One region of the Sutcliffiella sp. NC1 genome, then DNA from elsewhere that is predicted to be linked to it. Evidence: predicted binding sites of a transcription regulator. Region 1 holds the regulator's gene; each other region holds the start of a gene.
The links. Region 1 encodes CtsR, which represses protease genes until heat stress. Its sites were predicted from a motif close to ATGGTCAATAAAGGTCAAACA; they were not measured.
Positions count from the first base shown of each region.

Region 1 (8,337 bases):
TATGCTTTGGGGAGCTGTAAGTAAGCTTTGATCCAGAGATTTCCGAATGGGGAAACCCACTGCTCGTAATGGAGTAGTATCCTTACCTGAATACATAGGGTATGGAAGGCAGACCCGGGGAACTGAAACATCTAAGTACCCGGAGGAAGAGAAAGCAAACGCGATTTCCTGAGTAGCGGCGAGCGAAACGGAATTAGCCCAAACCAAGAGGCTTGCCTCTTGGGGTTGTAGGACACTCTATACGGAGTTACAAAAGAACGGGGTAAACGAAGCGACCTGGAAAGGTCTGTCATAGAAGGTAAAAACCCTGTAGTTGAAACCTCGTTCTCTCTTGAGTGGATCCTGAGTACGGCGGGACACGAGAAATCCCGTCGGAAGCTGGGAGGACCATCTCCCAAGGCTAAATACTCCCTAGTGACCGATAGTGAACCAGTACCGTGAGGGAAAGGTGAAAAGCACCCCGGAAGGGGAGTGAAAAGATCCTGAAACCGTGTGCCTACAAGTAGTTAGAGCCCGTTAATGGGTGATAGCGTGCCTTTTGTAGAATGAACCGGCGAGTTACGATTACGTGCAAGGTTAAGTTGATGAGACGGAGCCGTAGCGAAAGCGAGTCTGAATAGGGCGTCATAGTACGTGGTCGTAGACCCGAAACCAGGTGATCTACCCATGTCCAGGGTGAAGTTCAGGTAACACTGAATGGAGGCCCGAACCCACGCACGTTGAAAAGTGCGGGGATGAGGTGTGGGTAGCGGAGAAATTCCAATCGAACCTGGAGATAGCTGGTTCTCTCCGAAATAGCTTTAGGGCTAGCCTTGAGTAAAGAGTCTTGGAGGTAGAGCACTGATTGGACTAGGGGTCCTCATCGGATTACCGAATTCAGTCAAACTCCGAATGCCAAAGACTTGTTTCTCAGGAGTCAGACTGCGAGTGATAAGATCCGTAGTCAAGAGGGAAACAGCCCAGACCGCCAGCTAAGGTCCCAAAGTATACGTTAAGTGGAAAAGGATGTGGAGTTGCTTAGACAACCAGGATGTTGGCTTAGAAGCAGCCACCATTTAAAGAGTGCGTAATAGCTCACTGGTCGAGTGACTCTGCGCCGAAAATGTACCGGGGCTAAACGTATCACCGAAGCTGCGGACTGTTCTTACGAACAGTGGTAGGAGAGCGTTCTAAGGGCGTTGAAGCTAGACCGTAAGGACTGGTGGAGCGCTTAGAAGTGAGAATGCCGGTATGAGTAGCGAAAGAAGGGTGAGAATCCCTTCCACCGAATGCCTAAGGTTTCCTGAGGAAGGCTCGTCCGCTCAGGGTTAGTCGGGACCTAAGCCGAGGCCGAAAGGCGTAGGCGATGGATAACAGGTTGATATTCCTGTACCACCTCATTCCGTTTGAGCGATGGAGGGACGCAGGAGGATAGGGTAAGCGCACTGTTGGATATGTGCGTCCAAGCAGTTAGGCTGGATAAGTAGGCAAATCCGCTTATCCTAAAGGCTGAGCTGTGATGGCGAGGGAAATATAGTACCGAAGTTCCTGATTCCACACTGCCAAGAAAAGCTTCTAGCGAGGAATATGGTGCCCGTACCGCAAACCGACACAGGTAGGCGAGGAGAGAATCCTAAGGTGAGCGAGAGAACTCTGGTTAAGGAACTCGGCAAAATGACCCCGTAACTTCGGGAGAAGGGGTGCTCTGTTAGGGTGTTAAAGCCCGAGAGAGCCGCAGTGAATAGGCCCAGGCGACTGTTTAGCAAAAACACAGGTCTCTGCGAAGCCGTAAGGCGAAGTATAGGGGCTGACGCCTGCCCGGTGCTGGAAGGTTAAGGGGAAAGGTTAGCGCCTCGGCGCGAAGCTTTGAACCGAAGCCCCAGTAAACGGCGGCCGTAACTATAACGGTCCTAAGGTAGCGAAATTCCTTGTCGGGTAAGTTCCGACCCGCACGAAAGGCGTAACGATCTGGGCACTGTCTCAACCAGAGACTCGGTGAAATTATAGTACCTGTGAAGATGCAGGTTACCCGCGACAGGACGGAAAGACCCCGTGGAGCTTTACTGTAGCCTGATATTGAATTTTGGTACAGCTTGTACAGGATAGGTAGGAGCCTGAGAAGCCGGAGCGCTAGCTTCGGTGGAGGCGTCGGTGGGATACTACCCTGGCTGTATTGAAATTCTAACCCGCGAGCCTTATCGGCTCGGGAGACAGTGTCAGGTGGGCAGTTTGACTGGGGCGGTCGCCTCCTAAAGAGTAACGGAGGCGCCCAAAGGTTCCCTCAGAATGGTTGGAAATCATTCGTAGAGTGTAAAGGCACAAGGGAGCTTGACTGCGAGACCTACAAGTCGAGCAGGGACGAAAGTCGGGCTTAGTGATCCGGTGGTTCCGCATGGAAGGGCCATCGCTCAACGGATAAAAGCTACCCCGGGGATAACAGGCTTATCTCCCCCAAGAGTCCACATCGACGGGGAGGTTTGGCACCTCGATGTCGGCTCATCGCATCCTGGGGCTGTAGTCGGTCCCAAGGGTTGGGCTGTTCGCCCATTAAAGCGGTACGCGAGCTGGGTTCAGAACGTCGTGAGACAGTTCGGTCCCTATCCGTCGTGGGCGTAGGAAATTTGAGAGGAGCTGTCCTTAGTACGAGAGGACCGGGATGGACGCACCGCTGGTGTACCAGTTGTCTTGCCAAAGGCATAGCTGGGTAGCTACGTGCGGACGGGATAAGTGCTGAAAGCATCTAAGCATGAAGCCCCCCTCAAGATGAGATTTCCTTTAGCGCAAGCTAGTAAGATCCCTGAAAGATGATCAGGTTGATAGGTTCGAGGTGGAAGCGTGGCGACACGTGTAGCTGACGAATACTAATCGATCGAGGACTTAACCAATTTAAATGAACGATACGAATGATCTTGATGAAAATATATTATCTAGTTTTGAAAGAACAATTCTTTCAACTAAATATGTCTGGTGATGAAGGCGAAGAGGTCACACCCGTTCCCATACCGAACACGGAAGTTAAGCTCTTCAGCGCCGATGGTAGTTGGGGGCTGTCCCCCTGTGAGAGTAGGACGTCGCCAGGCAAAAGAAAAAACGGTTTAGTGCTAATAGGCGCTGACCGTTTTTTTGTTGTCTAGTTCCAGGCGTTAGCGGCTAACAAACTTCCCATTCTGTCCGTACGATAAGTCAACATCGGTTCATGCTAACGCATTCACCGTGTTTCCTTTATCTCCTACCAGAATAGTCCAGTTTGTACGCCGCTGATCGAACGCCTTCCACTTTTCTACTTTGTTCGGTATGGGAACGACCGAAGGTCGAAAAGTAAATATTATTAAAATGGAATAGAAAATAAAACAGTACACTCCCGATGGTGCCAGAGAAGCGAGAAGATCGAGGAAGCGAAGGCAGTAAGGACCGGAGCGGCAGAGCTGACGAAGAGGTTCGACGCTTATCGGGCGCCAGCGGCGAACACGGAAGTTAAGCTCTTCGGTGCCGATGGTAGTTGGGGGCTGTCCCCCTGTGAGAGTAGGACGTCGCCAGGCAAAAGGAAAAAACGGTTTAGTGCTAATAGGCGCTGACCGTTTTTTTGTCTAGTTCAGGCGTTAGTGGTTAATGCCATTTATATAAGCAAAAAATCCCGCTCTGTAATGCTGAATCGGCTCAAGGGTGGTTTATTTTTATCGGTTAATAATAGCAAACTCGAACACCTACGTTATACAGTGTCTATATCCGTTTCATCATATTACATGGAGCAAAAGAAACTCATTTGAAACATTAATGTACAATTATTGAGATAACATGGGGTTCATTCTATTCATTGCGAGTAAAATGATGGTGTAAAATATGTTTTATTATAAAAATAGGTAAGGTACTTAACAGATTTACTGATTTACTTAACAAGTTGAGAAAATTACTTAACAGATCTGCTGATTTACTTAACATGTTGAAAAAAACTTAACAGACCGACTTATTTACTTAAAAGTGATGAATTTGCCCTTTTTAATTCAAAAAAATAAACAGTACTACTTTTGGAAGGTTCACAACACTAGAGGCTGCCCCCCTGTGAGAGTAGGACGTCGCCAGGCAAAAAGAAAAACGGTTTAGTGCTAATAGGCTCTGACCGTTTTTTTGTTGTCTGGCTATGGTAAATAGGATTAGCCCATAAAGTTGGTCAATAAATGCAAATCACTTAACGTTACCTTTGGATGTGAATGATGATGGTGCACATATCCTCACACTACTACTAACGTTCTTTTATCATTATATGCGTCAAATAATTGAACATGGTTATGTATATAGATAAAGGCGCTACTGTCTAACTCTTTACTATCTTTTGTTTAACTTCAACTATGTGAATATTCAAAAGAGAAATTTACTGACTAATATTTTCTACTAATTAAGTTTAACTAGAGGCAAAATGTGGAATTCTGTTTATGGAGGTTCTAATAGTTGAAAAATCTTCTCGGACATTATATATTTTTATTATAGTCAAAGATAGTCAAGGTCAAGAGAGGGGGTAATCCGGCAATGAGAAACATTTCAGATATCATTGAGCAATATTTGAAGCAAGTATTAGAGCGAAATGATAATAATTTTGCTGAAATTAAAAGAAGTGAAATTGCTGATAAGTTTGAATGTGTACCTTCCCAAATTAATTATGTCATTAATACAAGATTTACGTTAGAGCGTGGTTATATTGTTGAGAGTAAGCGAGGTGGCGGCGGCTATATTCGAATAATGAAAATTAAACCACATAGTCATATACATCTCATAGATCAAATAATTGATATTGTACGAAACAGGGTTTCGCAATCGAGTGCCGAAGATATAATATACCGTTTAGTGGAAGAAGAAGTAATCTCTGCGAGGGAAGCAAAAATAATGATTAGTGTTATGGATCGTTCCGTATTATATTTAGAATTACCTCAAAGAGATGAATTGCGGGCGAGGATGCTCGTGGCAATGCTAAATTCTTTAAAATATCGATAGGGGAGAGTGTATCGATGATATGTCAAGAGTGTGGCCAAAGACCAGCTACAATGCATTTTACGAAAATTATTAATGGTGATAAAACAGAGTCTCATTTGTGTGATCAATGCTCACAAGAAAAAGGAGAAATGTTTATGTTCCCAGGGAACTCGGCTTTTTCCATTAATGATTTATTGTCGGGGTTATTAAATAATAATCAACAAATGTCACAGTCCAAAGAGAGTGCTGTACAGAATAATAAAGTACTTCAATGTGATCGTTGCAAATTAACATATGAACAATTTACGAAGATTGGAAGGTTTGGTTGCTCTAATTGTTATAAAACATTTCAACCAAACATTTTGCCGATTTTGAAAAGGTTGCATGCAGGAAATACAAGTCATACAGGGAAAATACCTAAACGTATCGGCGGTGGCTTGCATATTCGAAAAGAAATAGAAGAATTAAAAACACAGTTACAATCGTTCATCGCAACAGAAGAGTTTGAAAAGGCTGCGGAAGTGAGAGATCGTATACGGAATTTAGAAAAAGTGCTAAATGAACAGGGGGATCGATAGTTATGTCTCTTGAGCATTTTTTAAATCATACGGTAAATTCTTGGATGAATGAGGAAGGCCCCTACTCTGATATCGTGTTAAGTAGTCGAATTAGATTGGCTCGAAATTTAAATAATATTCAGTTCCCAACGGTTGCAACAAACGAAGAAGGTCAACAAATTATCGGATTAATGATGGAGCATTTTGCTGAAAAGGAAGTCGAAAAAGTTGGGAAACTTGAGTTCCTAAACATTAGTGAATTAAAATCATTAGAAAAATGGGTGTTAGTGGAAAAACATTTAATAAGCCCTCAACTTGCAGAAGAATCTAACTATGGTGCTTGCTTACTATCACCAAATGAAGAAGTTAGCATTATGATTAATGAAGAAGATCATATACGGATACAATGTCTTTTTCCGGGTTTGCAATTAAATGAAGCGTTGGAGTTAGCTCAGCAATTTGATGATTGGATGGAAGAAAAACTAGATTTTGCATTTGATGAAAAATTAGGATTTCTAACGAGTTGTCCAACAAATGTAGGTACAGGTATGAGAGCTTCCGTTATGATGCATTTGCCAGCTCTTGTCATCACTCAGCAAATAAACCGAATGCTACCAGCTATTAATCAATTAGGTTTAGTGGTAAGGGGCACATATGGTGAAGGTAGTGAGGCACAGGGTAATATTTTTCAAATATCAAATCAAATTACTTTAGGTAAATCTGAAGAGGATATTGTTGATGATCTATTAAGTGTTGTACATCAATTAATTACTCAAGAGAGAACAGCGAGAGAAGCATTACTAAAAACTTCTCACATACAATTAGAAGACAGAGTCTTTCGTTCTTACGGAATATTAGCCAATAGTCGAATAATTGAATCGAAAGAAGCTGCTATTTGCTTATCTGATGTCCGTTTAGGGATTGATTTAGGATTAATTAAAAATGTTTCAAGAACGATATTAAATGAGTTAATGATTTTAACACAACCGGGATTTTTACAACAGTACGCTGGTGGTCCACTTCGACCAAATGAGCGTGATATAAGAAGAGCTACTTTTATACGTGAAAGATTAAAACTAGAAGAGTTAAAAGATAATGGAGGCGATGTAAAATGATGTTCGGTAGATTTACAGAAAGAGCACAAAAAGTATTAGCACTAGCCCAAGAAGAAGCACTTCGTTTAAAACATAATAATATTGGTACAGAGCATATTTTACTAGGTCTAGTACGTGAAGGAGAAGGTATTGCGGCAAAAGCACTTATTGCACTTGGCTTAGGTCCAGAAAAGATACAAAAAGAAGTTGAAAATTTAATTGGACATGGGCAAGAAAGTGGTCAATCAATACCTCACTACACACCAAGAGCGAAAAAAGTTATTGAGCTTTCTATGGATGAGGCAAGAAAACTAGGGCATTCCTATGTCGGAACAGAGCATATTTTATTAGGGCTAATTCGCGAAGGTGAAGGTGTAGCAGCTCGAGTATTAAATAACTTAGGAGTTAGTCTAAATAAAGCAAGGCAACAAGTGCTACAATTGCTAGGTAGTAGTGAGACTTCAAGTGGACACCAAGGTGGTGCTGCGTCTAATGTTAATACACCAACTTTAGATAGTTTAGCTCGTGATTTAACAGCCGTAGCTCGAGAAGGTAGCTTGGATCCTGTAATAGGAAGAAGCAAAGAGATTCAACGTGTTATTGAAGTTCTTAGTCGTAGAACAAAAAATAACCCAGTATTAATAGGAGAGCCTGGTGTAGGTAAAACAGCTATTGCTGAAGGTTTAGCTCAACAAATTGTAAATAATGAAGTTCCTGAAATACTTCGTGATAAACGAGTAATGACACTCGATATGGGTACGGTAGTAGCAGGTACGAAATATCGTGGGGAATTTGAAGATCGTTTAAAGAAAGTAATGGATGAAATTCGTCAAGCAGGCAACATTATTTTATTTATTGATGAGCTTCATACGTTAATTGGTGCTGGAGGAGCAGAAGGTGCTATCGATGCATCGAATATTTTAAAACCTTCATTAGCACGTGGAGAATTACAGTGTATTGGTGCAACGACATTAGATGAATATAGAAAATATATTGAGAAAGATGCTGCTCTTGAAAGACGTTTCCAACCAATCCGTGTTGACGAACCAACAGTGGAAGAGTCTATTCAAATATTGAAAGGGTTACGTGATCGTTACGAGGCTCATCACCGTGTATCCATTTTAGATGAAGCAATTGAGCAAGCAGTAAAGCTATCAGACCGTTATATTTCAGACCGCTTCTTACCGGATAAAGCGATTGACTTAATCGATGAAGCTGGTTCGAAAGTACGTTTACGCTCTTTTACTACTCCACCAAACTTAAAAGAGTTAGAAGTAAAGTTAGAGACAGTTCGTAATGAAAAGGATGCAGCAGTTCAAGGCCAAGAGTTTGAAAAAGCAGCATCACTCCGAGATACAGAACAGAGATTAAGAGAACAACTAGAAGAAACGAAAAAGACGTGGAAAGAGAAACAAGGTAAAGAAAATACGGAAGTGACAGTAGAAGACATCGCAATGGTCGTTTCTAGCTGGACGGGAGTACCAGTATCGAGATTAGCACAAACTGAAACAGATAAGTTATTAAATATGGAACAACTTTTACACGGTCGAGTAATTGGTCAAGATGAAGCGGTTATAGCCGTTTCAAAAGCTGTTCGTCGTGCTCGTGCAGGGCTAAAAGATCCAAAACGCCCAATAGGTTCTTTCATTTTCTTAGGACCAACAGGTGTAGGGAAAACAGAATTAGCTAGAGCGCTTGCAGAGTCTATTTTCGGAGACGAAGATGCAATGATCCGTATCGAC
Region 1 covers NZ_CP115153.1:103,429-111,765, forward strand. The annotation lists rRNA gene O1A01_RS00545 (23S ribosomal RNA) at 1-2,864, shown strand, start outside; rRNA gene rrf (5S ribosomal RNA) at 2,943-3,059, shown strand; partial or broken gene O1A01_RS25385 (hypothetical protein) at 4,181-4,273, shown strand; gene O1A01_RS00555 (CtsR family transcriptional regulator) at 4,504-4,965, shown strand; gene O1A01_RS00560 (protein-arginine kinase activator protein McsA) at 4,980-5,522, shown strand; gene O1A01_RS00565 (protein-arginine kinase McsB) at 5,525-6,616, shown strand; gene clpC (ATP-dependent protease ATP-binding subunit ClpC) at 6,613-8,337, shown strand, end outside.

Region 2 (8,337 bases), 2.3 Mb from region 1:
CTGGACACATGATAAAAGTCCCACTAGTAAAACCCGTTACCGTTTCAAACGAATGGTTTTATCATATAGTAGAGGAAGTTATTATTATCTTACCTGAAAATGATGACCCACACTTACTTTTACTAGATGATGAGCAATTTCCTCATTTCTTTACTTTTAATCATGGAATAGATGATCTGTTAAGCTATATCGATTTTGAATTTAGAAGGTGATATGAATGATCACCTTCTATTTTTTCTCCTAAGGAAGAACGTTAATTAGGGAAAAGCTTGTTTACCTCAATTTCTTTATTATCTATGTTCTTTTGTTGTTTTAGCAGTTTTTCTTTTTCACCATCGATTTTTCACTATTGTTTCTAACTTTCTTTTTAAGACAATTTGTATAGGCTCATGTTCTTTTCCGATTGGTTTAACTAGAACCGTCCGAATGTTCAACAGTTTTCCACACCAAACATCCGTAAATAATTGATCACCTAGAAAAACGCTAGTATCTTTTGAAGCGCCTATTGCGTCCATATGCTTCCGTAATTTATAAGGAGCTGGCTTTGCGCATTTGCCAAAACCAATAATACCAAAAGGCTGGCAAAATCGATCCACACGCCCTTGACTGTTGTTTGACGCTATAACGAGTTTTACCTGATGGTTTTTTAACATTTGAATCCATGTTCGTAAGTCGTCTCCACCAGGTTCATCGTGTATGGCTAATGTACTATCTAAATCTGAAAATATTGTTTTTACTCGATGGTGTTCCAACCAATTAGCATCCATTTTTGAAAAGTGATCCAGTTCAAAATCAGGTTTAAAGTACTTCATAAGTATGTACCGCCTCATTTTATTAAATAAAATCTTATAAATTATATTGTCCATTTTATTGAAATTTACTATATAAAAATATTAAAAAATGTTCTTACTACTTGAGTAGTAAGAACAGCTTTTACCGGTTATTTATGTTTTATTATAACGATACTTTCCTCATGATCTACATCAATACATAATTCCTCACAAGTATTTTCCATCATAAGGTCGACAATTTTGTCTTCTACCTTTTCTTCAATAATACGACGTAACGGTCTAGCCCCGAAACTTGGGTGATAACCTAATTGGGCTAATTTTACTTTCGCTTTGTCTGTAATGGAAAGGGTAATACCATGTTCTTCCTTCATAACATTCATTAAATCAGTAAGCATTATATCAACAATTTCAACTAATTGTTTCTCGTTTAACGAATCAAATTGAATAATACCATCAAAGCGGTTTAAAAATTCTGGTTTGAAATAAGCAGATAATGAATCTATAAACTCACTGTTGTTTGATTCATTTTTTGAAGTGTTACTAAATCCAACAGTAATTTTTTTATCTGTCACTCCTGCATTACTTGTCATAATAATAATTGCATCTTTAAAGTTTACATTACGTCCTTGACTGTCGGTTAATCGACCATCTTCCATTACTTGAAGGAATATATGCTGTACGTCAGGATGTGCTTTTTCGATTTCATCTAATAGAATTATACTGTAAGGGTTTCGACGCACTTTTTCCGTTAATTGCCCAGCTTCTTCATGGCCTACATAACCCGGGGGAGAACCAATTAATTTAGATACAGAATGTTTTTCCATATACTCACTCATATCTAATCGAATCATTGAATCTTTTGTACCAAATAGCTCTTCAGCTAACGACTTTGTTAATTCTGTTTTTCCGACACCAGTTGGACCTACGAATAAAAACGAACCTACTGGGCGATTTTTTCGTTTTATACCTATTCGGTTTCTTTTAATTGCCTTTGCAACTTTTTCAACTGCTTTATGCTGACCGATAACCTTCTTATTTAAATTTCCCTCTAAATTTTTCAATTGATTTTGTTCATCATTTTGAATTTTACCTAGAGGGATTCCGCTTTTTTCTGAAATAATTGCTTCTACATCTTCAACAGAAACAGTAGGTACACTCTTGTTTTCTTTCTTAAGTTCATTTTCTATTTTCAGCTCTTCATCTCGAAGTTTTGCAGCAGTTTCATAATTTTCTTCTTTCAATGCTTTCTGTTTCTCTGTCTCAATTTCTTTAAGTCGAATCTGCATCGATTCAAAATCTACCATAGGATCTATTAAATTTTTCTTTGAACCAGCCTCATCTAATAAATCAATTGCTTTATCGGGTAAATGTCTATCTTGTATATATCGGTGAGAAAGGTTTACACAAGCTTTCAAAGCATCTTCTGAATATTTAACTTGATGAAACTCTTCATACTTATGACGAATGCCTTTTAGTATCGTTAATGCAGCATCTAATGTCGGTTCAGTCACTGTAACCGGTTGGAATCGACGTTCTAATGCTGCATCTTTTTCAATTAGACGATATTCTTTTAGAGTAGTCGCACCAACAAGTTGTAATTCGCCACGAGCTAGGGTTGGTTTTAATATGTTACCAGCGTCCATAGAGCCTTCAGCTGATCCTGCACCAACAAGAAGGTGAATTTCATCAATAAATAAAATAATGTTTTTCTTTTCCTGTAGTTCTTGAATAATTTGTTTCATACGTTCTTCAAATTGTCCACGAATACCTGTGTTAGCTACTAATGAGGCCACATCTAATAAATAGACTTCCTTATTTTTCAGTTTGGCAGGGACTTTTCCTTCTGCAATATGAAGCGCTAACCCTTCAACAACAGCTGTTTTACCAACACCTGGCTCTCCAATTAAGACAGGATTGTTTTTATTTCTTCTATTTAGTATTTCTATCACTCGTTGTATTTCTTTATCTCTTCCAATTACTGGGTCAATCAAACCAGCTTTAGCAGCGGTTGTTATATTTCTCCCTAATTGATCTAGTATACCTCCACCACGATTAGAGTTTTTTGTTACAGGCTCATTCATTTTATTGTCAAAATGTTCATCCGTTCCATTCCAATTAGCGAAATCGCCAAAAGGAAAGTTATTATGGAACAAGCCGTTAGGGACAGGTATTTTATTGTTTATGTTTTTGTAACATTTTGAGCAAAGATGTATTTTTTTGTTTTCATCATTTACTTGAATGCGTAATTCAACATTTGCATGATTAAATTTACATTTTTGACAAAGCATAAATATACCTCCTTATTTAAATTGACTTTGACTATATTTGACCTTCCGGTATTTATATTATACTTTGACCTTTTTTGACTTTCAACAGTTAAGGAGAATAAAAATTATGTATGTAGAGGAAATAAGTAGTTATTTTGGGATGAAATTGTAGTCATTTTTTTTCTATTTTAACGAAAAATATACACGAATTTATTACTAGGAGGGATGAACATGACTGTAGGGACACAGGTAAAACAAACGGTAGCTGGTCTAAAGAGTGCACAAGCGAGCTTTGAAACGTTTGCATTACAAACTGATAATGAGCAAGCAAAACAACTTTATCAAAATGCGGCAACACAAACACAAACGATTATTGACAGTATTGAGCCAAGACTGCAACAAATCTTACAAGAAGAGCCACAATATAATCAATAATGTTTATAAAAAAGGAGTTGGCAATATTGTCAACTCCAAACTAAATGATTAAAGGTGATACTTAATGACTGTTATTTCTAACGTAAAACAAACAGTAGCAACATTAAAAAATATTGACGCACAATTATCTCATTTAGCAATTAATAGTGAGGAAGAAAAGGCAAAGAAAGTATTTCACGAAACAATGATAACGATTGAAGAAATAAGTAACGACCTTCAAATGAGGGTAGTGGAAATTGAAACAGAGGAACCACAATATAAAAGTAATTAAAGAGGTGGTATTATTTGCCTGGATGGGTAGAGGTTCTATTAAAAACATTCGTAGTCATCGTTCTCTTTTTTGCAATAACGAAGCTTGTTGGTAAAAAGAAAGTCGGTGATTTAGGTTTATTTGAATTTTTAACAAGTATAACTATAGCTGGTTTGTCCGCTTTTATTATAATAGCTGATCGTCCATTCATTCACGGGATTATTTCTATTCTTCTTATAGGCCTAGTATTATTTTTAATTGATTTATTCGCACTAAAAAGTAAAAAGTTTCATGATTTTACTAAAGGTAATGGAACCGTTTTAATAAAAGATGGAAAAATTTTAGAAGATAATTTAAAAAAGGAAAAACTAACAACAGATGAGCTCTTAAGTTCCTTACGTCAAAAAAACATCTTTAAATATGCTGATGTAGAATTCGCTATTTTAGAAGCAACAGGCGATGTAAGTGTTTTTCCGAAAAAAGAGATGTTACCCGTAACACCTAAATTGTTAAACATAAAAGTAGCTGAAGAGAAGGAACCTTATACTGTCATCCAAGATGGAAAAATAGTTGATGACTCGTTAGGAAAAAGCGGAAAAAATAGACAGTGGTTACAAACAGAACTTGATAAATTAGGTGTTTTGTTAGAAAACGTATATGTTGGACAAGTTGATTCTTACGGTGAACTAACGATTGATTTATATGATGATACAATAACAGTTCCTTCACCACAGCAAAGACCACTATTGTTAGCAATGCTAAAAAAATGTGCAGCTGACCTAGAGGGGTTTGCTCTAGCAACAGATAATAAAGAAGCAAAAGAAATGTTTGAAAAAAACAAAAATAAATTAAATAATGCGATTAAAAAAGTCGAATCATATTTAAAATAAGAAAGGCTGGGATAAAAAGTATGTTTACAACTAGTAGAACTTCTAACTTATGGACAACAGCGATAGGTATCGGACTCGGGGTCACTCTAATTGCGATTAATAATAATCGGAATAAACAATCACCAACAGAAGAAAATTCAGTTTCATCTACTGAATCACAAAATAGAATACTTACCAATGATGAAATAAGTAGTATTATGAATGAAAATTTCCATTCACTTGCAGAAGCTGCTGATGGTGTCACTTCAAGTTTGAAACATTGAATGCTTATTGAAGAGGAGTAGAACAACAATGAAAAAGCTATATAGCATTGCATTTGCATTACTCGTACTATTGTTACTAATACAACCTTCCACACTATCAGCCCATAGCTCGGGAGGAGAGGAAGTACCTACTTGGTTTTGGAAAAAAGAGCGTGATAATCGTCAACAGCCCGATGACATCCCGCAGCCAGAAGGGGGTCCTGAACTAGTAGAAAGAATAAAACGACCAGTATCTAATATTATTCTTCAACAAAGATACCCTGAGATTGTTGTGTTAAGAGGGTCTACAGAGGAGAATAGAGTAGCTTTAACTTTCGATGATGGACCAGATCCACGATTCACTCCTCAGTTGTTAGATGTATTAAAAGAAAATGATGTGAAGGCTACTTTTTTCTTAATGGGAGCAAGAGCGGCTGCTTATCCAGAGCTAGTTCAACGGATTGTAGACGAAGGACATATAATAGGAAATCACACATACTGGCATCCTAATCTTGTCGAAGTTGGAGATATTGCAACATTAGAAACAGAAGTTCAAAGAACAGAAGATACACTAGCAGAAATTGTAGGGTATCGGACAAAATTGTTTAGAGCGCCATATGGCTTTTTGTTTAACGAATTAGTAGAAAGACTAGGGGAGATGGACTATACAGTAGTAGGATGGTCCGTAGATTCCTTAGATTGGCAAGAAGATCCGCCAAATATTATTGCCTACAATGTATTAAGTAATACACAACCTGGTTCCATTATTTTAATGCATGATGGCGGCGATTGGACGAGTGATAGAACTGGAACAATTCAAGCAGTACAACAAATTATCCCTTCTCTTCAAGAGCAAGGAATTGAATTTGTTACTGTACCAGAATTATTAAATATTCCTTATCAAAAATAGGTATATACAACGTCTATGTTGTTGCATAGGCGTTTTTTTACTCTTGAATGTTAATTCATATTTATATTGCTTAAAGTTTGGGTATGTTAACTAATATAGTAAATCGAATAAGAATGAAAGAGGGGAACTTGTCATGGAATGGAATCAAGAACAAAGAGTCACTCTTCATGGTTTTAATAATTTAACGAAGTCATTAAGTTTCAATATGTACGATATTTGCTACACTAGAACAAAAGAAGAACGAGAAGCATATATTGATTATATTGATGAACAGTATAACGCAGATCGTCTAACTAATATACTAAAAAACGTTGCCGATCTTATCGGAGCACATGTACTAAATGTAGCGAAACAAGATTATGTTCCTCAAGGGGCTAGTGTTACGATTTTAGTTTCAGAAGGTCCAATAGTAGAAGTACCTAATGAATCATATGAAGAGTCTCCTGGCCCGCTACCTGAAGCAGTAGTGATGGGATTAGATAAAAGTCATATTACTGTTCATACATACCCAGAGTTTCATCCAAGTGAGGGTATAAGTACGTTTAGAGCAGATATTGATGTTTCAACTTGTGGTGAAATTTCACCGTTAAAGGCGTTACACTATTTAATCCATTCGTTTGAGACAGATGTAATGACTGTGGATTATCGGGTTAGAGGTTTTACACGTGATATTGATGGAGAGAAATTATTTATCGATCATGAAATAAATTCAATTCAAAATTATATACCAGATGAGATTAAAGACATGTTCGATATGATTGATGTTAACATTTATCAAGAAAACATTTTTCACACGAAATGTAAATTAAAAGAGTTTGATCTCAACAATTATTTATTTGGATATTCCAAAGATTCATTATCAGCAGAGGAAATAGAAGAAATTACAGAAAAGCTACAAGATGAAATGGATGAAATATATTATGGAAAAAATATAAATAAGCTCAGGTAAACGAAGAACGATGGCCTTTCGTCATCGTTCTTCGTTTTTAAAGACATTCTTTAAATAAACTGCAGTTATTATATACATAAAAAATATTTATTTGTATAATGTTACTAGTGAATTTCGGTAAATTTTACACCATTAGTAAAAGTAGGTGAGCATTGAAAATGAGAAATGTAAAGAACCAAACGTTTAATTGCGAAAAGGAATTAACACTTGCCATAATCGGTGGAAAGTGGAAGATGTTAATACTATGGCATTTAGGTAAGCAAGGAACAAAACGATTTGGAGAATTGAAAGCATTAATACCTGGAATTACCCAACGAATGCTAGTGAATCAGTTGAGAGAGTTAGAGTCCGATTCTATCGTTCATCGCGAAGTATATCCAGTAGTCCCTCCAAAAGTAGAATATTCTTTAACAGAATACGGGGAAAGTTTAATTCCAATTTTAGACTCCATGTATGAATGGGGAAAAAAATATATGGAAGATTCCGTTTCTTCCGAAGCACATCAAGAAGAAATATCAAATAATATATAAAAATACAACGGTGTTATATAAGAAACATCGTTTTTTTAACATGAAATACTAGTAAGTGCCCATAGTATACTTTTAGACACTATGTGCACAATAAGTGCGTACTTGTTATTTTGTATGGAATATCGAATAATGTTAATGAAATAATTCTATTTATCTTACCTATTTTTTAGAAAGGGGAGATTATAATGAAACTACGAGTTTCTGCCGTTCAATATCATCTCCATACTATTCATAGCTTCGAAGAGTTCGCTCGCCAAGTGGAGCATTATGTGAAAACAGCACAAGAATTTGATGTAGACTTCGTTTTATTTCCTGAATTTTTTACAACTCAATTAATGTCGATAGGGAATGAAAATGGGGAAGCATTATCTATACAAGATCTACCTATTTTTACAGAACAATACCTATCGTTATTTACTAAATTAGCTACTGAGACTGGTATGCATATTATTGGTGGTACGCATGTTGTTCGACGTAATGATAAATTATATAATGTTGCGCATTTATTTTATCCTGATGGAAGAGTTGCTGAGCAAGCAAAGCTTCATATTACTCCTACAGAAGTAAATGAGTGGAATATGTCAGCAGGAGATAGTTTAGAAGTATTCCATACGGATAAAGGGACAATAGCAATGTTAACCTGTTATGATATTGAATTCCCAGAGATTGTCCGTATGGCAAAAGCGAAAGGCGCAGACGTTATTTTCTGTCCATCTTGTACGGACGATCGTCACGGTTTCCATCGTGTTCGTTATTCTTGCCATGCTCGTACGATTGAAAATCAAGTTTACGTTGTGACAACTGGAACAATTGGCTCATTACCAACTGTTGACTTTATGCGAGGTAACTTTGGTCAAGGAGCGATTATTACTCCAAACGACGTTCCATTTCCCCCTAAAGGAATAATGGCAGAGGGTGAGATTAACCAAGATATGATTGTTACAGCTGACTTAGATTTACAATTATTATACGAAGTAAGAGAAAAAGGATCTGTTACTACATGGAGGGACCGTAGAACAGATCTTTATCCAGACTGGGAAGCCCCAACAAAACTTGTTATTCAATAAGGGGGG
Region 2 covers NZ_CP115153.1:2,721,312-2,729,648, forward strand. The annotation lists gene O1A01_RS14155 (hypothetical protein) at 1-212, shown strand, start outside; gene O1A01_RS14160 (YqeG family HAD IIIA-type phosphatase) at 330-812, opposite strand; gene O1A01_RS14165 (ATP-dependent Clp protease ATP-binding subunit) at 941-3,079, opposite strand; gene O1A01_RS14170 (DUF1657 domain-containing protein) at 3,290-3,493, shown strand; gene O1A01_RS14175 (DUF1657 domain-containing protein) at 3,558-3,764, shown strand; gene O1A01_RS14180 (DUF421 domain-containing protein) at 3,779-4,633, shown strand; gene O1A01_RS14185 (hypothetical protein) at 4,654-4,896, shown strand; gene O1A01_RS14190 (polysaccharide deacetylase family protein) at 4,925-5,785, shown strand; gene speD (adenosylmethionine decarboxylase) at 5,919-6,734, shown strand; gene O1A01_RS14200 (winged helix-turn-helix transcriptional regulator) at 6,893-7,264, shown strand; gene O1A01_RS14205 (carbon-nitrogen hydrolase family protein) at 7,450-8,331, shown strand.
Region 2: O1A01_RS14165 (ATP-dependent Clp protease ATP-binding subunit) is a predicted target of CtsR. The motif match lies at 3,141-3,161, and genes of this name have one in related genera.

Region 3 (8,337 bases), 1.1 Mb from region 1:
GTGGAGAAGCATTAATTTTTATACTTTTCTGGAACAAAAGAACTTGGCCAAGTTGGACAAGTTCTTTTGTTTGTAGAAGATATCTTCTCAAGCTTCTACATATATAGTTCTATTTTATTGTTAATTTTCCTTCTTCCAAACCAATATTTATTTGGCTATCCTCTTTTATTGCTCCACGAATTATTTCTTTAGCAAGTAGCGTTTCTACATGCTTTTGTATATATCTTTTTAAAGGTCTTGCACCATAGGTTGGATCGTATGCAGCATCAACGATATAATCTTTCGCCTCATTCGTAATAGTTAACGACATTTGCTTATCTTTTAAACGAAGCTGTAGTTCTTTCATCAATTTATCTACAATTCCTTTTATTATCGCTTTATTCAAAGGAGTAAAGACTATCGTATCATCTATTCTATTCAATAATTCCGGACGGAAATGTTGCTTTAATAAAGTAAGAACTTTTTCTTTCGCTTCCTCAAGCTCATCACTTTCTAATAAAATATGGGAACCTATGTTAGATGTCATTATAATAACAGTATTTTTGAAATCAACAGTTTTCCCTTGAGAGTCTGTTATGCGTCCATCATCTAACATTTGTAACAAGATGTTAAATACTTCTGGATGCGCTTTTTCGATTTCATCTAATAATATGACCGAGTATGGCTTTCTTCTTACGGCTTCCGTTAATTGTCCACCTTCTTCATATCCAACATAGCCTGGAGGTGCCCCAATCAACCTAGATACCGCATGTTTTTCCATGTATTCTGACATATCGATTCTTATTAATTGATCCTCACTATCGAACAATGAATGAGCTAATGCTTTTGCTAATTCTGTTTTTCCTACTCCAGTTGGTCCTAAAAAGATAAACGAGCCGATTGGGCGGTTCGGATCTTTTATACCAGCACGAGCACGAAGAACTGCATCGGCTACTAACTCAACCGCTTCATCTTGACCTATTACTCGCTCATGTAAAACTTCTTCGAGCTTTAACAGCTTTTCTCTTTCGCCTTCTACTAACTTTGTTAACGGTATGCCAGTCCACTTTGAAACAATGCTAGCAACTTCTTCTTCTGTTACTTCTTCTCGCAATAGTCGGTTTTGTTTTTCAGTCTGCGAGTTTACTTCTAATTGCTGAATTTCTTTTTCAAGGGCTGGTAATTTACCGTGTCTAATTTCTGCAGCTTTATTGAGGTCATATTTTTCTTCGGCCTCTTCTAATTCCCTTTTTAGTCGCTCTAATAGCTCTCTTTTTTCTCGTATACCTTGGATCGATTGTTTTTCGAGCTCCCATTGTGCCTGTAAATTGGATACTTTTTCTTTTAATGTAGCAATTTCTAGTTGAACTTTCTCTCTTCGCTCTATAGACACTTTGTCTTTTTCTTTACTTAACGCAGCTTCTTCGATTTCTAATTGCATCACTCTTCGCGTAATTTCATCTAATTCACTTGGCATCGAGTCAATTTCTGTCCGAATTGTTGCACATGCTTCGTCTACTAAATCAATTGCTTTATCGGGCAAAAATCGCTCTGAAATGTAGCGATCTGACAATGTAACAGCAGACACAATGGCACGGTCTTGTATCCTAACTCCGTGGTGTATTTCAAATCGCTCTTTTAAACCACGTAGTATGGAAATGGCATCTTCGGTTGAAGGTTCACGAACTAACACTTGCTGGAACCTTCTTTCTAATGCTGGGTCCTTTTCAATATATTTACGATATTCATTTAATGTTGTCGCGCCAATACAATGAAGCTCCCCTCTAGCTAGCATCGGCTTTAGCATATTTCCAGCATCCATGGCTCCTTCTGTTTTTCCTGCTCCGACAATAGTATGAAGTTCATCAATAAAAAGGAGAATGTTTCCATCACTTTTTCGCACTTCATTTAAAACAGCCTTTAAACGTTCTTCAAACTCTCCACGAAACTTCGCACCTGCAACTAGAGCACTCAAATCTAATGAAAAAATTGTTTTATCTTTTAATCCTTCTGGCACATCCTTTTTCACTATTCTTTGAGCTAACCCTTCTACAATTGCCGTTTTACCTACGCCAGGCTCCCCAATTAAAACTGGATTATTTTTCGTTTTTCTTGATAATATTTGAATGACTCTTCTTATTTCTTCGTCTCGTCCGATAACAGGGTCCAGTTTACCGCTCTTTACTTCTGCAATTAAATCTCGTCCATACTTTTTTAGCACTTCATATGTCCCTTCTGGCTGCTGAGTTTCCACTTTTTGATTCCCCCTTATCCCTTTTATTGTTTCTTCTACTTTTGAACTGGAAAGATTATACGATTTTATTATTGTTCGTAATTCATAATGATTTGTTTTTTGGACGAATGATAAGAAAAAATGTTCAACGGAAATATAAGCATCTCCCCATTTTTCTCTTAACGTATCTGCATGTTGGAATATGTGTAGTAGCTGAGGAGAGACGTGTGGTTGTTGAGATTGTTCACTTGTAATTTCTGGATTATTCAATAAAATTGTATTTACTTCCTCTAATAACTGTCTTGTGTTTACAGAGAGCAATTCTAATATTCTTGGTACTAATCCACCTTCTTCTTTCATTAAACAGTACAGTACGTGCTCAAGTTCTATTTGCGGATTTTTCTTTTCTTTGGCGAGCGCTTGTGCGTTTATTAATGCTTCTTGTAGTTTCTCTGTTAACTTATTCATCTCCATGACCAGCTTCTCCTTTGACCAATATTGACCTTAACTATATTATAAGCAATGCATAAAAAAACGACAAGAAATTAGAAGAGAGCCACCCTAACAGTAGGATGGCTTTCATAAAATCACGAGATCCTGCGGAATAAGCTCCAGTTTGTTTGGACCTGAGCGAGCCGCCTCCGCTTTTCTGACTGTCTAGCTACGGCGGCTAGGTCCGGCTCAAACTTCACTTTTCCTCCGTACGATAAGTCAACATCGGCTCTCTACGTTCGCCGTGTTTCCTTTATCTCCTACCGGAACAGTCCAGTTTGTACGGGCCTGTTCGAAGCGCCTCCGCTTTTCGGATTGTCTAGCTGCAGGGGCTAGCGGCTCGAGGTCACAAGTCAATGTCAAAGAGCGACCTGCTAGCCGGCTTGCCTTGTGCTTGTCGCCGCTAAACGAGCCCCTTCCGCTTTTCTAGTTTACGGTTTTCTTTTTCTTGCCCATACTCTGTTGTGGTTAGATGTTTCCGGGAATGTGTCTCCTGCTTTTAGAGTGACACGTTTAGGGTGAAGTACTGTACTTCCTGTTTCACCAATTTCTAAATATGTTCCATTATTCGGAGCCTTCTGTCCAGGCTTGAACTGATTGTTTTGACCCATGCTGTATCCCTCCAATATTAAGAGCGTACATATACATTTTCCCCAGTGAGCAGGTTTTTCATGAGTCTTTTTCTTTTCCGAATAAATCCAACTGTTAATCCGTTACATTTAACGCAATTTTAGCGTAGCGACTCATACGGTCTTTACTCCATGGCGGGTTGAATGTAATGTTTACATCTACTTCTTCTACGCCTTCAATTGGTTCCACTTTGTTTTTGATATCTTCTACTATTGTTCCTGCTAACGGACAACCTATCGAAGTTAATGTCATTGTAATCATTACTTTTCCATCATTAATTTCACAATCGTATAATAAACCTAAATTGACAATATCGATACCTAATTCTGGGTCATTTACCTCTTCTAATACTTCCATTACTTTATCTTTTAATTCAGCCATTTTTATTGCCTCCTTATTTTTATAAATGTTCTGCAAACCAGTTTGCCGTTGCATACATTCCTTCTTTTGAAACTTTATGACTTCCATTAGGATCTATCACTAATTTAACGTTGGATCCTTCAGGAATTGTTTCACCAAATTTTTGTATATGGTGTACTGGCACTTCTTTATCTAAAGCTCCATGCCAACAATATAATGGGCGTCCATTAAGTAGTTCCGGTTTTTTACTTAAATCGAATGGTTTTAATTGCTCTAACGCTTCAGCAATTTCTACCTCACTTAATGTTATTTGCCCCTTAAGTGCATTTAATTTTTCTAATGCAAATTGCTCGTATGAAGGAGTACCCATTAAACTAACTGCCGCTTTTATCCATGAATATTGTGTTAGGCATCCTAACGTCGTAATTGCGCCCATGGACGTACCTGCAACTCCAATTCTTGCTTCTTCTATCTTTCCCTCTTCTATATAAACTTTTCGTAACGTATTTACATCTGTAATATTTGTTAATACAATCTTCCAAAAAGTTGCTGCTAACTCATGCGGTTGTAATCTTTTTCCTCTCTCTCCGTGATAAAGGCTATCTGGTAAGACAACACGAAAACCTTTTTCAGCCATTAAATACGCATAAGAGAGATTCATTTCTTTCATACTTGTTATACCATGAAAAAAGAAAATGGTTGGGGCTTTTTCATTTTTTATGGATTGATCATAAACTTCCAATAACGGTATTTCCTTTATTTTTCGTTTTTCTATATGTATCATTACTAATCCCCCTATACGACTTTTCCTTTATAAGTGTAACATGTAGAGATTTTTTTTAAAAAAGGTTACACTTGAAATAGAAAATATTTCATAGAGCAAGGAGTAAATATGACAAATAACAAACATTTAATTGCAGTCGATTTAGATGGCACCTTATTATCCGACGATAAAAAAGTTTCACAACGTAATAAAGCAGCCTTACAAGAGGCAATGAAACAAGGTCATGAAGTAGTGATTGCAACTGGTAGACCGTTTAGAGCAAGCTATATGTATTACCAAGAAGTTGGGATGACAACTCCAATTGTTAATTTCAACGGTGCTTTTGTACATCATCCACAAAATGATAACTGGGGAACTTTTCATGAACCACTTAGCTTAGATGTTGTAAAGGACGTTATTCAAGTAAGTGAAAAATACCAAATCCATAATATTCTTGCCGAAGTAATGGACGATGTTTACTTTCATTTCCATGATGAAAAATTACTTGATATTTTTGGTTTTGGAAATCCTCGTATGGAAACTGGTGATTTAAAACAAATATTAAAGAAAGACCCTACATCTGTCCTTATCCATGCTAGTGAGGATGAGGTAGAGAAAATTAGAAAGTACTTATCTGAAGTGCATGCCGAAGTTATTGATCACCGACGATGGGCTGCCCCATGGCACGTTATTGAAATTGTTCGTTCCGGAATAAATAAAGCAGTAGGATTAAAAAAAGTTGCGGATTATTATAATATCCCGACCTCTAACATTATTGCGTTTGGTGATGAGGATAACGATTTTGAAATGATTGAATTTGCTGGAGTTGGTGTTGCGATGGGTAATGCAATTCCTCAATTAAAGGAACGAGCAAATGTTATTACGAAAACAAATGAAGAAAACGGTATTGCGCACTTTTTAGAAAAAAACTTACTATAATTTTTAAAAGAGCCATTTATTGCCCCTTATATATTTTACGATATTTCTCACACTAAGAAATGGACAACGTAGTTCATGTCCAATTGTGATAAGGGGGAATTCTACTATGGGCAGAAGCAACAAATCAAAACGCTTTGTACAACAAGGGAAAAACTCCGTTCAGCAACACGATCAACGAATTCCGTATCATCTTACGCTAGAACAATCGGAACGAAAAGCAGAAAAAATGGAAAATTCTTCGCTTGGAGGAATATAAATGAGCAATCAATTATTTCAATCCGCACGCGAAGCTGTTTATAACGTTGAACAAGTTGCAAGTTCCGGACAAGCCTCTGTACAAAATGAAATAAACGTTGCAAAAAATGCGCTATCCTCCGCATACGCAAATACAACTGAAGCTGAACAACGCCAGCTTCGGGAGCTACAAGAACGTTTAAAGAAATATGAATAATAATTAATAAAGAGTGCCAATTATTATATTGGCACTCTTTATTATTTCAGCTATTTTTGAAAAGTTGTTAAATAATTTTGAGTGGTTGTTAAGTAATTTTCGTTACTTGTTAAGTAACTTTGATATGATGTTAAGTAAATTTCCGTACCTGTTAAGTAAATTTAAAAAGGTGTTATGTAATTTTCAATACCTGTTAAGTAAATTTAAAAAGTTGTTAAGTAATTTTTAATACCTGTTAAGTAAATTTGAAAAGGTGTTATGTAATTTTCGTTAGTTGTTAAATAAAATTTCGAAACCGGGATCATATTCTCTCATACCACATAAAAACGGTTCTCCATTTTATTCTAAGAACCGTTTTTACTATTACATTTCACATATTTGGATTGAAGTTCGTAATAAATTTACATTCCCAGCCCTAGGCGAGCCACCTCCGGCCTTTCTAATCAAAATGTTCTAACGCAACATAGTATTGATTGATGATGGAGTCATCTTTGGCGCTCCGTACAAACAATATTAACGTTAAGGTACCATTCTTCGGAAGGTCTTCTTGATCGATGGAAATGTTTATCTCAAATGGAGACCAAGCTGGACCTCCTTCTGCCACCATCACGGGAGTTTCATCAATGAGGATGTTATGACCATCTTCTACCATATACATAAATTGCGCCTCGAAAACTCTCGCTTCTCCACGTACTATATACTCACCTTGCGCTCCCTCAACGGAAACATCTCGAAATGCATTATTTTCTGCTGGAACTTCTATTTTTGTTGTAGAGTATAGGGCAGCATCATTTACTTCCATTTCACTAATTTTATATGGCAAGAAATATATAAACATATCGTAACTACCTGGTGAAACTCTAGTTCCGTCCTCCCTTTTATAATCCCATACTGTTGTCCATTCTACCGACTCGCTAGCATCAATCGTAATCTGATTACCAACTGTCTTATTAGGATCATCTACTAACTTTCGGAAAACAGTGTCACCATCTTCTCTAATTACTAATTCAAAAATTTGATCGTTCAAAAACGATAAGTCTGCTTCTACTTCATTTTCATTCCGCAATTCTACTTTTATACCAACTTGTTCTGAGCTAGGGCTAGTTACGATCTCCGCCTTTAATCTATTTAAATCAACATATTCTGCTGGTAATTCTCTATCAACATCTATTATTGAACCTTCATTCGGCTCATTAGGTTGAAAGTTACAGCCGAATAGTAATAAAAAAATTAAAATTAATACTGCTAGCCACTTCATATGTACACCTCTTTTCATTCTCTTCTAAAAAAGCCGAAGATTCCAGTCGTTTGAACAATATTTGTAAAGGCTTGATCATCTACCTCTTTTATTATATGTTCCAAATCATATAACTCGTAACGAGTAATGACCATTAATAACATTTCTTTATCTTCACCTGAAAAAGCTCCTTTTGCTGGTAGCGTCGTTATTCCTCTTACCATTCTTGCATGGATAGCGTCTTTTAATTCTTTTCCTTTTTTCGTAATAATCATGGCTGTTAGTTTCTCATGTCGGGTATGGATAGCATCAATAACACGAGTAGAAGCATACAATGTAACTAATGTGTACAATGCTTTTTCCCAACCAAATAAAATACCAGCGGATAAAATGATAATAGCATTTAATCCAAAAAAGTAGGTACCAACTGGCTTGTCCTTCATTCTAGATAGTATCATTGCAATAATGTCCAGTCCACCAGTCGATGCTCCCCATTTTAATGTAATTCCTACACCAATAGCCGCTATGACGCCTCCAAACACGGCATTTAATAATATATCATCGTTCACCCGATAGATCGGTACAATCTCTAAAAATAGTGACATTAAAAATACACTTAAAAAGCTATATATAGTAAAACTCCTACCTACCTTTTTCCAAGCTAATATTGTAACAGGAATATTTAAAAGGAATAGTGTAACTCCTGTTGACACTGTAAATGGAAAATAGTCTTCTGATATTCTAAACAATAATTGCGCTACACCTGTAAAACCACTAGCATACACATCGGCAGGAATTAAGAAGAAATTCATTGCAATCGCGTTTAAAAAAGCACCGATAATAACAATTATTACTTTTTGAGCATGTTGTATAACCATCCGTATTACCTCCTATTCTATTGTTTCCCTTTTTATACATTCTTTACCCACCAATCCTTATTTTTAGCAAAAAAACCTTTCATTTTCCATATGTTAATTGTATGTTATATAATAAGAAGTCTATGAAAAGAAGGTGAAAATATTGGGAATTAAAATTATTGTTGATAGTGCTTGTGATCTACCTAAATCCTATTTAGAAGAAAATAACGTAGAATTACTTTCACTAAAAGTTTTGTATAACGAAAAAGAATACGATGATATGGTTTCTATTCAAGCGAAAGAAGTGTTCGACGCTATGCGAGAGGGTGCAGTAATTAAAACGTCACAAGCAGCTCCTACTCAAGCGAAGGAAGTGTTCGAGAACATCGCTAAGAA
Region 3 covers NZ_CP115153.1:1,239,800-1,248,136, reverse strand. The annotation lists gene O1A01_RS06265 (YjzD family protein) at 1-15, shown strand, start outside; gene clpB (ATP-dependent chaperone ClpB) at 110-2,686, opposite strand; gene O1A01_RS06255 (YjzC family protein) at 3,136-3,315, opposite strand; gene O1A01_RS06250 (metal-sulfur cluster assembly factor) at 3,410-3,715, opposite strand; gene O1A01_RS06245 (prolyl oligopeptidase family serine peptidase) at 3,735-4,478, opposite strand; gene O1A01_RS06240 (Cof-type HAD-IIB family hydrolase) at 4,587-5,396, shown strand; gene O1A01_RS06235 (hypothetical protein) at 5,503-5,652, shown strand; gene O1A01_RS06230 (DUF3813 domain-containing protein) at 5,653-5,847, shown strand; gene O1A01_RS06225 (Gmad2 immunoglobulin-like domain-containing protein) at 6,287-7,105, opposite strand; gene O1A01_RS06220 (YitT family protein) at 7,120-7,962, opposite strand; gene O1A01_RS06215 (DegV family protein) at 8,105-8,337, shown strand, end outside.
Region 3: clpB (ATP-dependent chaperone ClpB) is a predicted target of CtsR. The motif match lies at 2,698-2,718, and genes of this name have one in related genera.

Region 4 (8,337 bases), 920 kb from region 1:
AAAGTCGTCATTATTGGTGGCGGTACAGGGTTACCTGTTTTATTACGCGGATTGAAAAAATACAACATTGATATTACAGCAGTCGTGACCGTTGCAGACGATGGAGGAAGTTCGGGAAGATTAAGGGATGAATTGGATATTCCACCACCGGGAGATGTACGAAATGTACTCGCAGCGTTATCCGAAGTGGAACCGTTAATCGAAGACCTTTTTCAGCATCGATTTAATACTGGAAACGGACTATCTGGGCATTCATTAGGCAATTTATTATTAGCTGCAATGACAACGATACGTGGTGATTTTGTAACCGCCATTCGTGAAATGAGTAAAGTATTAAATGTACGTGGTAAAGTGCTTCCAGCAGCTAACCAAAGTGTTGTCCTTCACGCTGAAATGGAGGATGGTACGATTGTTTCGGGGGAATCGAAAATACCGTATTCCGGCAAGAAAGTAAAACGAGTATTTTTATCACCAGAAAAAGTGGAGCCTCTTCCTGAAACGTTAGAAGAAATTAGCAGTGCGGACTTAATTATTATCGGTCCTGGAAGCCTATATACGAGTATTTTACCGAATTTGCTAGTACCGAAAATCGGAGAAGCCGTTTGTGAAGCGAAAGCAAAAAAGGTGTACATTTGTAATGTGATGACCCAAGCCGGAGAAACATTATCTTATAAAGCAAGTGATCACGTTCAAGCGTTATACGACCATATGGCTCGGCCTTTTATTGATACGATTCTTGTTAACAATGAAAACATACCAGCCAACGTGCAAGAACGCTATACGAAAGAGTTAGCACTACCTGTAGAAGTGGATGAGGATAAGCTACAAGCGATTGGCCTTGAAATCATTCAAGATAACCTTATCCGTTATGAAGATGGAGTAATTCGCCATGATACAGATAAAGTGGCGTCTCTTTTATATTCAATGATTGATGTAACTTGAGTAAATGAAGGTGGTTAGAGGTAAGGGATACCTTATCGCTTCCCCACAAATAATAATGGGGGGATTATGGGATGTCTTACGCATCAGAAACGAAAAAAGAACTAACAACGTTAGAAATAAAAGATTGTTGTGTAAAAGCAGAACTATCCGCACTCATAAGAATGAATGGCTCTTTATCTTTTTCCAATAAAAAGTTAATATTAGATATTCAAACTGAAAATGCAGCAATCGCAAGACGCATTTATACGTTAACAAAAAGACTGTATGATGTGTCCATTGAATTGCTAGTTCGAAAAAAAATGAGACTGAAAAAGAATAACGTTTATATCGTTCGTTACTCGGAGCAAGCTCATTATTTACTAGAGGAACTTCAAATTTTGAAAGACGGTTTTACGTTCATTCGAGAAATTTCCGAAGACATTACAAAAAAGAAATGTTGTAAACGTTCTTATTTACGCGGAGCATTTCTAGCAGGTGGATCGGTAAACAATCCAGAAACATCTTCGTATCACTTGGAAATATTTTCACTGTACAAGGAGCATAACGAATCATTATGTGACCTAATGAATATGTTTCACTTAAACAGTAAAACGTTAGAGCGTAAAAAAGGATATATCAACTATTTAAAAGAAGCAGAGAAAATAGCTGAGTTTTTAAACATTATTGGTGCACACCAGTCTCTTTTAAGGTTTGAAGATATTCGTATCGTTCGCGATATGCGTAACTCGGTAAACCGTCTCGTAAATTGTGAAACAGCTAACTTAAATAAAACGATCGGTGCAGCGATTAGACAAGTTGAAAACATAAAATTTATCGAGCAAACAGTAGGACTGCAAATACTGCCAGATAAATTAAGAGAAATTGCCGAACTACGCGTCACGTATCAAGACGTCACACTAAAAGAACTTGGGGAAATGGTCTCTAGCGGTACGATTAGTAAATCTGGAATCAACCATCGGTTAAGAAAAATAGATGAAATAGCGGAAAAGCTACGCTCAGGAGAAAAAGTATAAATATATAGAGAGAACTTAAGGAGGAATTAAGATGGTACAAAAACAAGTAGAAGTAAAATTAAAAACAGGATTACAGGCACGCCCGGCAGCGTTATTCGTACAAGAAGCAAACAAATTTTCAGCTGACGTGTTTCTTGAAAAAGAAGGTAAAAAAGTAAACGCAAAAAGCATTATGGGACTTATGAGCTTAGCGGTAGGCTCAGGTGCGACTATCACACTAATCGCTGATGGCAACGACGAAGCAGAAGCATTAGAAGCACTAGTAAAATACGTTCAACAAGAAGGTTAATACGAAAACCGTTCCACCTAACAATGTGGGCGGTTTTTTGTTGTTTCAGTCTCGAGTGCGTCAATTATCTTTTTATCTGCGTCAAAAAAGTCGGAAAGTGCGTCAATTATTTTTTTATCTGCGTCAAAAAAGTCGGGAAGTGCGTCAATTATCTTTTTATCTGCGTCAAAAAAGTCGGAAAGTGCGTCAATTATTTTTTTATCTGCGTCAAAAAAGTCGGGAAGTGCGTCAATTATCATTTTATCTACGTCAAAAAAGTCGGCAAGTGCATCAATTATCATCCCAACTACGTCTATAAACTCTCCACCATCATAAATAAAGCCACAACGAACATCTATTCCCTCGCAACCCCCTTCTTAAAAGTAAAAAAGCGCATCCCAACCAACATTGGGACACGCTTATCTCTAACATTAGTTATTATTTCTAATAACTTTATCAATTAATCCATACTCTAACGCACGGTCAGCAGTCATGAAGTTGTCACGCTCTGTGTCACGCTCGATTACTTCCATCGGTTGACTAGTGTTGTCAGCTAAAATGCGGTTTAACTTTTCACGTAAGAAAAGGATACGCTTAGCAGCAATCTCAATTTCAGTTGCCTGACCTTGAGCTCCACCTAGTGGTTGATGAATCATTACTTCACTGTTCGGTAAACAGAAACGTTTACCTTTCGCACCAGCGGATAGTAAGAACGCACCCATGGATGCAGCCATACCGATACACATTGTGCTTACATCTGGCTTAATGAAATTCATCGTATCATAAATTGCCATACCAGCTGTAATGGATCCACCTGGAGAGTTGATGTATAAAGAAATATCTTTATCAGGATCTTCCGCAGTTAAGAAAAGTAATTGAGAAACGATAGAGTTTGCTACGTTATCATCAATTGGACTTCCTAAAATAATAATGCGGTCTTTTAATAGACGAGAGTAAATGTCGTATGCACGCTCACCACGACTTGTTTGTTCAATAACTGTAGGAATTAAGTTCATCTCACTTTTCCTCCTTAAATGTTCTTATTAGTGATAACTAAATTAATAAAGAGAAACGCGGTAATCATTTCCTCTTCTTATGTATCTTTATTCTACAACTAAGGTCAAGAATGGTCAAATGAAAAACCTCGTGAATCTCTATGTTTTTTCTCTACCCTTACATCATAACCATTCTACATAAAATTAAACTTTTCCTTCCTAATATCGTATTGTAAAAATTAGAAATGTATGATTAAGTTATACATGGAAGTTAGACGTATAAAGGTGGGAACCCATTTGAAAAAAATATTTATTTTAATCATCATAACATTATTTTTTGCTGGTTGTAGTTCAACTGCAAAAGAGAAAGTTGATACAAGAGCAATACTAGTTCAAGAAGTTACGGTTGCATTTGCTAATGGGGATCGTGAACTACTAGAAGAAAAAGTGAAAATTGAAGATCATAAAATAGATGAGTATATAGAAAAGTGGTCCCAATCGAACATTAGCGGTAAAGCGGAAACGGACTTTACGGTAGAAAAACAAGGGGACTTTACGTATCATGTTTTTGAAACAAACAAAGGGAAAGAATCTGGGTACGTTATTTTCCGTGTGTTTGAACATTTACATACAGGTTTTTACGTTGATTATGTACAGTTTGTTTCATAGATATTGAAAAATTAGCGCGAATAGCCTATAATTAGTGAGCGAATGATTTTGTTTGCACATCAGTGTGGGTAAATCTCATTCACTTCTTATTTTGCGCTCGTAGCTCAGTCGGATAGAGCGGTGGTTTCCGGTACCACGTCTGTCGGGGGTTCAAGTCCCTTCGAGCGCGCTAAAATAAATCTCTATTTCTATTATGAAATAGGGATTTTTTCTTGTTTAAAGGCATAGTAACTCTTTGGAAACGTATATTTGATAATAATAGAAGCGATAAAGCGGTAGGTACGGATCGAACAAAATGTAGTCGCCATTAATTTACATTCAAAAACGGACGAATCTCATGTAAAATAGAATAGTAGGGAGGAGGGCTGTTAGATGAGACATGATTTACAACTAGTGCAAACGCAAACATTAAAATTAACGATGACACAAGAGTTAAGACAAGCAATATCATTACTACAATACTCAACTTTGGATTTAATTCCTTTTCTGCAAGAGCAAGCGTTAGAAAACCCCCTGCTTGAGTTAAAAAATCAAGAAACATATGCTTCATCTTATCAGCAAAGAAAAGGAAATTCAGATTCCGATTTTACAATTGAAAATGTAGGATATGATAAAGAGTCGATACGAGATTATATCGAGACACAAATACTATTAGACAAAAAGATTACGAAAACAGAGCGAAATTATGTTAAAAAATTATTACCGTATCTCGATGATAACGGTTATTTTACAGAATCAACTTCGTTTATAGCGCAACAAATGAAGGTAAGTGAACATACAGTGGATACGTTAATACAACTAGTCCAAGGGTTAGAACCTGCCGGAGTAGGAGCTCGAAACTTACAAGAATGCATCTTACTTCAATTAACAAGACTTCCGAAACGTAGTCGTGTAGCAGAAGAAATTATCGAGGAACACTTTCACCTATTTGCAGAAAAAGCGTGGAAAACATTGTCTAAGCAAACAGGGTATTCTTTAAAAGAAATACAAGAGGTTTTCGACTTAATTGTGACGCTTGAACCTAAACCAGGTATACGTTATGGATCCAATGATCATGCGAAATACATTATCCCTGATTTATATGTGACAGAAATTAATCATGAGTGGATTGTTTCGCTGAACGACGAATTAATTCCTCAAATTGAAATTAATGAAATTTACGCTAATCATTTAAACGGAGATGATGGACGTTACATTCAAGAGAAAATCCAACACTGTCACTGGTTAATTAGAAGCTTAGACTATCGAAAACAAACATTAATCCGGGTGATGGAAGAAATCGTCCGCCTGCAACATTCCTTTTTCGTAAATGGTCCGTCTTTTTTGAAACCGCTAACATTACGAGTGATTGCCGAGCGACTTGATGTTCATGAGTCTACAGTAAGTCGTGCAACGAAAGAAAAATATGTTCAAACGCCGTATGGATTGTTCGAATTAAAGTATTTTTTCTCACAAGGGTATGTTACGACACTTGATGAAGAAAAGTCATCGCGGCAAGTAAAGGGAGTACTGCAGTCAATTATAGAAAAAGAGAATAAGCAAAAACCATATTCCGACCAAAAGCTGACAACCTTACTAAAAAAAGAGTATAGTATAGATATCTCAAGAAGAACGGTGGCAAAATATCGAGAGCAGCTCCATATTCCATCTTCTTCACAACGAAAAAGATACGATTAGAAAGGTGACAGCGTAATGAAAGTAACACTTTATTCGAAAGAAAATTGTTCTCTATGCGATAAAGGTAAAAAAATATTAGAAGAGTTACAAGAAGAAATAAAATTCTCGATTGAGGAAGTAGATATTTACAAAGACGACATGCTACTAGAAAAATATCAAATTATGATTCCGGTTGCGGAAGTAGATGGCGATATGCTGGGATATGGTATTTTTAACAAAGTTGACATAAGAAACCGCTTACTTGAAAAAATCAGCTAATGCCTAGTTGAATAAGCTTTTAACCTCTGTTAGAATAGAAATTGTAGCCGAGGTGTTTTTTTTTACAACTGGTGGGACATAATATGTCACACAGGGACGAAATGAGTCCCTATTGGAAAACGACACCTAAAAGGGGAAGCTATTGATGAGAAATATTGTAGAGATTCAACAAAAATTATTACCGGATCTTCTATCTGTTATGCAGAAAAGATACGAAATTCTTCGGTACATACGATTAATGCAGCCCATTGGTAGAAGATCACTTTCTACAAACCTTGGACTAAGTGAGCGTGTTTTGCGTAGTGAAGTAGATTTTTTGAAAAAACAAGATTTACTCAACATAAGCACTTCAGGTATGACACTTACGCAAGAAGGTACCATATTAATGAGGCAGTTAGAAGAATTTATGAAAGAAGTATCTGGTTTAAAGGTGTTAGAAGAGGGAATTAAAAACCAACTACAACTTCGACAAGTTGTCATCGTACCCGGAAATAGTGATACTTCCCCGTGGGTAAAAAACGAGATGGGTCGAGCGTGTGTAGCCAGTATGAACCGTTATTTAAAAGAAGAAAATATTATCGCGGTAACTGGAGGTACGACGATTTCTGCAGTTGCAGAAATGATGGCGCCTGAATCTAAAAACCGAAACCTTTTATTCGTTCCAGCTCGTGGTGGGCTAGGCGAAAATGTACAAAATCAAGCTAATACGATTTGTGCAGCAATGGCCGAAAAAACGAAAGGCCAGTACCGATTACTTCACACACCAGATGAATTAAGTAACGATGCTTATCAGTCAATGATTGCGGAACCATCTATTAAAGAAGTGCTTGCACTCATTAAAAATAGTAGTATGGTTGTTCATAGTATTGGGGACGCTAAAATGATGGCGATGCGCCGAAAAACAGCTCCTGAAAATATGAAAAAGATCGAACAATGCAAGGCTGTTGCAGAAGCATTCGGTTATTATTTCAATAGTGATGGAGAAGTAGTCCATCGAGTACAAACAGTAGGAATGCAATTAGCAGATTTGGAAAAAATAGAAACTGTTATTGCGGTCGCTGGAGGAGCTTCGAAAGCGAATGCCATTCGAGCTTATTTAAAACAAGCACCACATACCATCCTTATTACAGATGAAGGTGCAGCAAAAGAGCTAATTAGGGAGACTCTCCCTTAATTAGGGAACGTTTTAGTATTTGTCCAACTAACAAATATTGAAACAGACCTACTATATAAAAAAATTCTTAGTATTCTAAGGAGGAAAAATCATGGCAGTAAAAATTGGTATTAACGGATTTGGTCGTATCGGACGTAACGTATTCCGCGCAGCTTTAAAAAATTCTGAGGTAGAAGTAGTAGCAGTTAACGATTTAACAGACGCTAACATGCTTGCTCATCTTTTAAAATATGATTCCGTACACGGTAGACTTGATGCGGACGTTAAAGTAGATGGCGATAGCCTAGTAGTTGATGGAGTAGCTGTAAAAGTTACTGCTGAGCGTGACCCTGCAAAATTAACTTGGGGAGAAATGGGAGTAGACATCGTTGTTGAATCTACTGGTTTCTTCACTAAGCGTGCAGACGCTGCAAAACATTTAGAAGCTGGAGCGAAAAAAGTAATTATTTCTGCACCTGCTACTGACGAAGATATTACAATTGTTATGGGTGTTAACCATGACAAATATGATGCAGCTAGCCATGACGTAATTTCTAATGCGTCTTGTACTACAAACTGTTTAGCTCCATTTGCAAAAGTATTAAACGACAACTTTGGTATTAAACGTGGAATGATGACAACTGTTCACTCTTACACAAATGACCAACAAATTTTAGATTTACCACATAAAGACTACCGTCGTGCTCGTGCAGCAGCAGAGAACATTATCCCAACTTCTACTGGTGCAGCTAAAGCGGTATCTCTAGTATTACCTGAATTAAAAGGTAAACTAAACGGTGGTGCAATGCGTGTTCCAACTCCAAACGTATCACTAGTTGACTTAGTAGCGGAGTTAGATAAAGACGTAACTGCTGAAGAAGTAAATGCAGCATTAAAAGCAGCTTCTGAAGGTGACTTAAAAGGAATCCTTGATTACTCTGATGAGCCACTAGTATCTGGTGACTACAATGGTAACCCAGCTTCTTCTACAATCGATGCATTATCTACAATGGTTATGGAAGGTAGCATGGTTAAAGTTATCTCTTGGTATGACAACGAGAGCGGATACTCTCACCGAGTAATCGATTTAGCTACTTACATCGCTTCTAAAGGTCTATAATATTTCACAATTCAATTGTGATTTGCTATACACTTTATATATAATTAAGAGTGGTTAAGGGGGAAGGGAATATATCCCTCCCCCTTTTTTCCATGTAGTGATGGATAGACGTTGTATTTTCAATAAAAGGAGGCCTTTTTCATGAACAAGAAAAGTATTCGCGATATTGATGTAAAAGGTAAAAGAGTCTTTTGTCGTGTAGACTTTAACGTACCGATGAAAGATGGTGTAGTTGGCGACGA
Region 4 covers NZ_CP115153.1:4,121,186-4,129,522, reverse strand. The annotation lists gene O1A01_RS21580 (gluconeogenesis factor YvcK family protein) at 1-942, shown strand, start outside; gene whiA (DNA-binding protein WhiA) at 1,014-1,955, shown strand; gene O1A01_RS21570 (HPr family phosphocarrier protein) at 1,987-2,244, shown strand; gene O1A01_RS21565 (hypothetical protein) at 2,262-2,525, opposite strand; gene clpP (ATP-dependent Clp endopeptidase proteolytic subunit ClpP) at 2,655-3,239, opposite strand; gene O1A01_RS21555 (hypothetical protein) at 3,516-3,887, shown strand; tRNA gene O1A01_RS21550 (tRNA-Arg) at 3,981-4,056, shown strand; gene rpoN (RNA polymerase factor sigma-54) at 4,260-5,564, shown strand; gene O1A01_RS21540 (glutaredoxin family protein) at 5,580-5,822, shown strand; gene O1A01_RS21535 (sugar-binding transcriptional regulator) at 5,968-6,996, shown strand; gene gap (type I glyceraldehyde-3-phosphate dehydrogenase) at 7,088-8,095, shown strand; gene O1A01_RS21525 (phosphoglycerate kinase) at 8,237-8,337, shown strand, end outside.
Region 4: clpP (ATP-dependent Clp endopeptidase proteolytic subunit ClpP) is a predicted target of CtsR. The motif match lies at 3,340-3,360, and genes of this name have one in related genera.